3 regions of the Labrys sp. HAY1-8F genome follow, and region 3 is predicted to be linked to each of the others. Evidence: predicted binding sites of a transcription regulator. Region 3 holds the regulator's gene; each other region holds the start of a gene.

Region 1 (2,263 bases), 5.2 Mb from region 3:
GAGGCCCTGTCGGCCCTCGGCGTAAAAGTCACCCCGCATGACGTGATGCAGCGCTTTCTCGGTCTGACCCAGGAAGCCTTGGAAGAGCGTTTCGAGCAGGATTTCGGGCTCAAGCTGCCACCGGACCATGCCGAGACTACGCGCCGCATGCTTCGGGCCGCCTATGTGGCGCGTCTGGAACCGATTCCGGGCGTGCGCGAAGTGCTCCAAACCCTGCCGATGCCCTTTTGCGTGGCTTCCAACAGCCCGCCGGCCAAGCTCGGTCTCGGCCTCAGCATCACCAACCTGTTCGAGCTCGTCTATCCCAACATCTTCAGCGCAAATCTGGTGGCACAGGGAAAACCGGCCCCGGACCTGTTTTTGCATGCCGCGAGGGCTCTCGGTGTGGATCCCGCCAAGACCGTGGTGGTCGAGGACAGCGTGGTCGGCATCAAGGCAGCCAAGGCCGCCGGCATGACGGTGATCGGCTTTGTCGGCGGACTGCATCATATGCCCCCCAGCGAGGAAACCCTGGTGGCAGCCGGTGCCGACTACATCGCCGAGACGATGGACGAAGTGAAGGCGCGCATCCTGGCCTGATCCCGGCAGTCTGCCCCGAAAAGCAAACGGCGAAATCTCAAAAGCTCCGATTTGCCGGGCCCGGGCTTCGTCCTCGGCCGGACCTCAATCCACGGAGAACTTGCCGCCACGCAGCGATTTCACGTTTGAGCGGCGCGATTTCGATTCCAGCCGCCGCGCCTTGGCGGCCTTGGAGGGCTTCGTCACCTTGCGGGGCGGCGGCGGCGGCGTGGCGGCCTCCCGCAGGAGAGCGACCAACCGCTCGCGCGCGTCCTCGCGATTACGCTCCTGGGTGCGGAAGCGCTGGGCAACAATCACCAGCACGCCCTCCTGCGTCAGCTTCCTGCCCGCCAGCTTCTGGGCACGGATGGCGATGTCGTTCGGGAGCGAGGGCGACCTGCGGATATTGAAGCGCAACTGCACCGCCGTCGACAGCTTGTTGACATTCTGTCCGCCGGGCCCCGAGGAGCGCACGAAGTCCTCATCGATCTCGCGCTCGTCGATGAACAAGGTGGGGTTAATCTCGATCATGGCGCGTGCATAACCCATCGGAACTCGGTGTGCCGCAAAATTTTGCGGATAAGTTCACGAATTGTTCTTGTTTTTTCACCAGCCCTCCTTCAATTTGCGAGCCAAAGCGCCTATCTCTCGACAAAAGCCCACAGGATCGTCCGTATGTCTGGCCGCCCCATCTCCGGCAGCGCTGTTCCGTCGCCTGCCGACCGCCGCTTCATTACCGTGCGCGGCGCGCGCGAGCACAATCTCAAGAATGTCGATCTGGAAATCCCGCGTGACAAGCTCGTGGTGTTCACCGGCCTGTCCGGCTCGGGCAAGTCCTCGCTCGCTTTCGACACCATCTATGCCGAGGGACAGCGCCGCTATGTCGAGAGCCTTTCGGCCTATGCGCGCCAATTCCTCGAAATGATGCAGAAGCCGGACGTCGACCAGATCGACGGCCTGTCGCCCGCGATTTCGATCGAACAGAAGACGACCTCGCGCAATCCCCGCTCGACGGTGGCGACAGTCACCGAGATCTACGACTATATGCGCCTGCTCTGGGCTCGTATCGGCATTCCCTATTCGCCGGCGACTGGGCTGCCGATCGAAAGTCAGACCGTCAGCCAGATGGTCGATCGCGTCATGGCCATGCCAGAGGGCACCAGGCTGTTCCTGCTCGCGCCGGTGGTGCGCGGGCGCAAGGGCGAATATCGCAAGGAACTCGCCGACTTCCTCAAGCGCGGCTTCCAGCGTGTCAAGATCGACGGTACCTTCTACGAGATCGCCGACGCCCCCGCCCTCGACAAGAAGCTCAAGCACGATCTCGACGTGGTGGTGGACCGCATCGTGGTGCGCGCCGATATCGCCAGCCGCCTGGCTGATTCCTTCGAGACGGCCTTGGAGTTGGCCGACGGCATCGCCGTGGTCGAACTGGCCGATCAGAAGGAGGCCGACGGCTCATCCAAGCGCGTGATGTTCAGCCAGAAATTCGCCTGCCCGGTTTCCGGCTTCACCATTCCGGAGATCGAGCCCAGGCTGTTCTCCTTCAACAACCCCTTTGGCGCCTGCCCGTCCTGCGACGGCATCGGCACCGAGATGACGGTCGATCCCGTCCTGGTGGTGCCCGACGAGACCCTGTCGCTGCGCAAGGGCGCGCTGGCGCCTTGGGCGAAATCCACCAGCCCCTATTACAGCCAGACCGTCGACG
Region 2 (2,263 bases), 4.9 Mb from region 3:
GCCATCACGGCCGTGATGTTGCTATCGGCCCAGACCCATGGCGAGCCGGCCAAATTCGCATCCCTGTTTCTCGTCATCGCCTTCGTGACGGCCTGCTGCTACGTCTCCTTCCGCCTTGCCGGCGTGATCAACAAGCTGCTGGGGATCACCGGCAATGTCGTGCTGACCCGACTTCTCGGCATCGTCCTGTCGGCCCTGGCGGTGCAGTTCATCGTCGATGGCGTCAGGGCGATCGTGACCGGATAAGGGCCCGCACTGCGTTCGACACCATTTCTCCGTCTCGGCAGGGCGATGACCGAGCCTTCGATCGCGCACAAAAGCAAGACGCCGGCCACGAGACGTGACCGGCGCTTCAGGCACCTTGTCGACGGGTCTGTTCCGACGTCAGAACGGGATGTCGTCGTCCATGTCGGCCGAGGAGAACTTGCTCGAACCGGCCGGTGCCGGACGGCGCTCCATCGGGCTCGACGAGCCGAAATCATTGCCCTGATAGTCCCGGGCGCCCTCACCCTGCCCACCGCCGCCGCGCGAGTCCAGCAGTGTCATTTCACCGCGATAGCGCTGCAGCACGATCTCGGTGGAATATTTTTCCACGCCCGAAGCGTCATTGTATTTGCGGGTCTGCAGCTGGCCCTCGAGGTAAACCTTGGCACCCTTCTTCAGATATTGCTCGGCGATGCGTGCCAGCCCCTCGTTGAAGATGACCACGCTGTGCCACTCGGTCTTCTCCTTGCGTTCGCCGGTGGCCTTGTCGCGCCAGCTTTCCGTCGTGGCGATACGGAGGTTGACGACCGGCTCGCCCGAATTGAGCCGCCGCACTTCAGGATCGCGGCCGAGATTACCGACCAGAATGACCTTGTTCACCGAGCCCGACATCGAGGCTTCCTTCCTTCGCTTCACAGCGTGCCGGCCGAACCGCCCTGCACGCCCCATGGCACCCCGAAAGGCGCCTCCATCATTTCTGCTCTAGCATGCTCCCGGCGCCACGCCTGCAAGGGAATTGGCTTCGTGCACAATTAGTTTTGTTCCACATTTGTTCGTGCAATGCAAGCGCCCGCCTTAACGATCCGCTTACCAAACCACCCCAAAGACCACACCATACCGCAGTCTGTCGTTCCGCCTCGAATCATGTGGGAATCTGCGGCATCTGGCCAAGAAAACCTTGCCTTTGCCCGATAACTTGCCCAACAAGCAGGTCGAAAATCAGAACCGCGCTTTCCGTCATCGCTCTTTCGCCACATTGGGCGTGCAGGGGATCCGCACACTCATTCTTAGTTCCATACGAGGGCAGCAAAATGGCAGGACCAGGACAACAGCGCGAAGCGACCGACGGAGCCAACACGGTAGCGGCTCTGGGTTTGCGGCGCGCCGCTTTGCGCGGCATGCTCGCTTCCCCGATCATCGATGCGGATGACCAGAAGGGGCTGCGCGACGAACTGGTCTCCGAGCTGCGCTCCATCGCCAATTCGATCTCCCGCGCCCCCGCCAAGAACGCCGTCGAGCTCTGCGCCAAGCTGGACGTGCTCGGCGAGGAATATCGTCCCGACGGCGACAGCGGCTCCATCCGCGAGTTGATCGCCTCGATCCGCCGTGACGTCGTCAGCCTGACCGGCCGTCCGGCGGTTCAGGAGCGCGCCTCCTTCCAGACGATCCGCCCGATGCACAATGCGCGCGCCGCCGAACCGACCCAGCAGCCGGCTTCGGGCGAAGCGGCTGGTGAAGCCAAGGCCGACTAAGCCTTTCCTTCGAGGCCGAAATCATCACCCCCGTGGAGCGATCCGCGGGGGTTTTTCTTTGGCTCTCGATCTCTCCCCTTGGCGTTGGCCGCGAGCAAAGCGTGTTCACATGCGAACGCTTGTCCCAACGCTGCGTTCCGGCACGTCTCTACAAGTCTAGGCGATTCCGTCTCGTTGGCGAAAAGCCGTTGGTTCCAAACGAAAGGGGCAGGCTCGCGCCTGCCCCCATTCATTGCATCGACCTTGGGATCGACAATCGCTCCTTATTGGGCGTTGTCGCCCTCGCCTTCATCGTCGCCGCCTTCGTCACCGCCGCCGGCACCAGGTGCGGCTCCACCGCCGTTGCCGGCGCTGAGCACCTGGCCATTGACGCTCACGGCCTTGGTTGCCGCGTCGAAGTCGACGTCCCAGACGGCCTTGCCGTCAGCACCGGTCTTGGCCAGCCCCTTGATCAGGGCAATGCCCATCAGGGCCGATTCCTTGTTGGGAACCTGGGCGTTGTTCACGGCCGCAATGATCTGGTCGAG
Region 3 (2,263 bases):
TCGCGTCATCGTGGAGGCGGCGGCCAGGCTCGGCCAGCATATCCGGGCCCGTGGCCTGGACTTTGCCGAAGGACGGGAGGCTTTGACATCAGGCACCGTCATCGGTCCCCGCGACATAGCGCTTGCCGCGGCCATGAATCATCCTGCCCTGCCGGTCCGCCGCCGCCCCAAAGTTGCTATTCTCGCGACCGGCGATGAATTGGTACTGCCCGGTCAAGCCATCGGCGAGAATCAGATCGTCGCCTCCAACAATTTCGCCATTCGGGCACTGGTCGAGGCCGAGGGGGGCGAAGTGCTCGACCTCGGCATCGCCAGCGACGACTTCCCGGCCCTGGAAGCTGCCGTTCGGCGGGCTCGTACCGAGAAGGCGGATGTGCTCGTCACCATCGGCGGTGCTTCGGTCGGCGATCACGATCTGATCCAGACCGCGCTCACCCGCGAAGGCATGCGGCTCGGCTTCTGGAAGATCGCCATGCGCCCGGGCAAGCCCCTGCTGCACGGGCGGCTTGGCTCAATGCATATCCTCGGCCTGCCCGGCAATCCGGTATCCTCGGTGGTCTGCGGCGTCCTCTTCCTGGTACCCTTGTTGCGTACGTTGCTGGGGCGGGCCGATGCGGGTCTGTCCCGCCGCAAGGCCGTCTTCGCCAGCGCTTGGCCAGCCAACGACGTTCGTGAAGACTATATCCGTGCCCGCTTCGTGCTTGACGACACGTCAGACATCCTCAAGGTGAAACCGCTGGCGCTGCAGGATTCGTCGCTGGTGAGTGTGATGCAGCATGCCGACTGTCTGGTTGTCCGGCCGCCCTTTGCGCCGGAAGCAAAACCAGGCGATATCTGCGAGATCATCGATCTTCGTGCGGCCGGCTATTGACGCTACCCTTAACCTGAACTTCACAGTTGCAGAACACAGTAGGAACATGTAGCACTGTTCTTGTTTTGTTTACACCTTCACCGTGATTCGCGGCCGCCACGACGGGAAAGCCATGCTGACCAAGAAACAACACGAATTGCTTCGGTTCATTCATGAGCGCCTGAAGGAACAGGGCGTGCCCCCCTCCTTCGATGAAATGAAGGAGGCGCTGGACCTGCGCTCCAAGTCCGGCATCCACCGCCTGATCATGGCTCTGGAGGAGCGCGGCTTCATCCGGCGCCTGCCAAACCGGGCACGCGCGCTCGAAGTGGTACGCCTGCCCGAATCCGCCGTGCCAGGCGGCCTGTCGCTGGCCTCTTCGCAGCGGGGCTTCCGCCCCAACGTGATCGAGGGCAATCTCGGCAAGGTCCGCCCCGTCAGGCCGGAAATGGACGAGGATGTCGGCCGGCCGGTTCTGGTCCCGGTGATGGGACGCATCGCCGCCGGTACGCCGGTCTCCGCCATCCAGACCAAGAGCCATACCATCAGCGTTACGCCGGAAATGCTGTCCTCAGGTGATCATTTCGCCCTGGAAGTGCGCGGTGATTCAATGATCGAAGCTGGTATCTTCGACAATGACACCGTGCTGATCCGCCGCCAGGACCATGCCGATACCGGCGATATCGTGGTAGCCCTGATCGACGATGAGGAAGCCACGCTGAAGCGCTTGCGCAAGCGCGGCGCCTCCATTGCGCTGGAGGCGGCCAATCCGGCTTACGAAACCCGTATTTTCGGCCCGGACAGGGTACAGATCCAGGGTAAATTGGTGGGCCTGTTCCGCCGATATTGAGAGCATGCGAATTTGGTTCGCTTGCAATGACTGGCCTTCATACAGTCAGCGGCCACGCTCTGGAACGCCGTGACGTCGAGCGGTTGCTCAAGGAGCGCGCGCCGTATTGCCTTGTCGATTGTGAACTGGAGGAATGCGATCTTTCGCGTCTCGACCTGTCCCACTGGTCGTTCGAGCGTTGCATTCTCAAAAATGCCAAGCTGGTCGGCGCCAAGCTCGCGAATACGCTATGGCGCAATTGCAAGGCGGGCGGTGCCGATTTCCGTGGCACCGACCTCGAAGATGCTGCATTCCGCACGGGTGACTACAGCAATGCCAGCTTTCGACGCGCCAAAGCAGCCTCGGCGGTTTTTACCGGCTGCAAGCTGACAGGCGCGGATCTCTCGGAAATCGCCGCATTCGGGCTCGTTTTCGAGGAGGTCTTGCTTATGTCGGCGAAACTGCCGGCCTTTTCCTTTCGCAAGTCCACGCTACGCCGCCTCGACTTCACCCAGGCCGATCTGCGCCAATGCGATTTCCGCGATGTCATCTTCGAAGAGTGCAGCCTGCGCGATGCCAATCTG

What was found. Region 3 encodes LexA, which represses DNA repair genes until DNA is damaged. Its sites were predicted from a motif close to TGTTCNNNNTGTGTTCNG; they were not measured.
Region 1: a site for LexA is predicted at 1,141-1,158, ahead of uvrA (excinuclease ABC subunit UvrA). Genes of this name have one in related genera too.
Region 2: a site for LexA is predicted at 1,024-1,041, ahead of ssb (single-stranded DNA-binding protein). Genes of this name have one in related genera too.

Annotation. Positions count from the first base shown of each region.
Region 1 covers NZ_JBPGWZ010000002.1:271,707-273,969, reverse strand. The annotation lists gene ACR9ZN_RS10215 (HAD family hydrolase) at 1-579, shown strand, start outside; gene arfB (alternative ribosome rescue aminoacyl-tRNA hydrolase ArfB) at 664-1,107, opposite strand; gene uvrA (excinuclease ABC subunit UvrA) at 1,234-2,263, shown strand, end outside.
Region 2 covers NZ_JBPGWZ010000002.1:612,075-614,337, forward strand. The annotation lists gene ACR9ZN_RS11870 (MarC family protein) at 1-246, shown strand, start outside; gene ssb (single-stranded DNA-binding protein) at 385-876, opposite strand; gene ACR9ZN_RS11880 (hypothetical protein) at 1,296-1,736, shown strand; gene ACR9ZN_RS11885 (hypothetical protein) at 2,000-2,263, opposite strand, start outside.
Region 3 covers NZ_JBPGWZ010000002.1:5,464,183-5,466,445, reverse strand. The annotation lists gene ACR9ZN_RS34345 (molybdopterin molybdotransferase MoeA) at 1-871, shown strand, start outside; gene lexA (transcriptional repressor LexA) at 984-1,700, shown strand; gene ACR9ZN_RS34335 (pentapeptide repeat-containing protein) at 1,727-2,263, shown strand, end outside.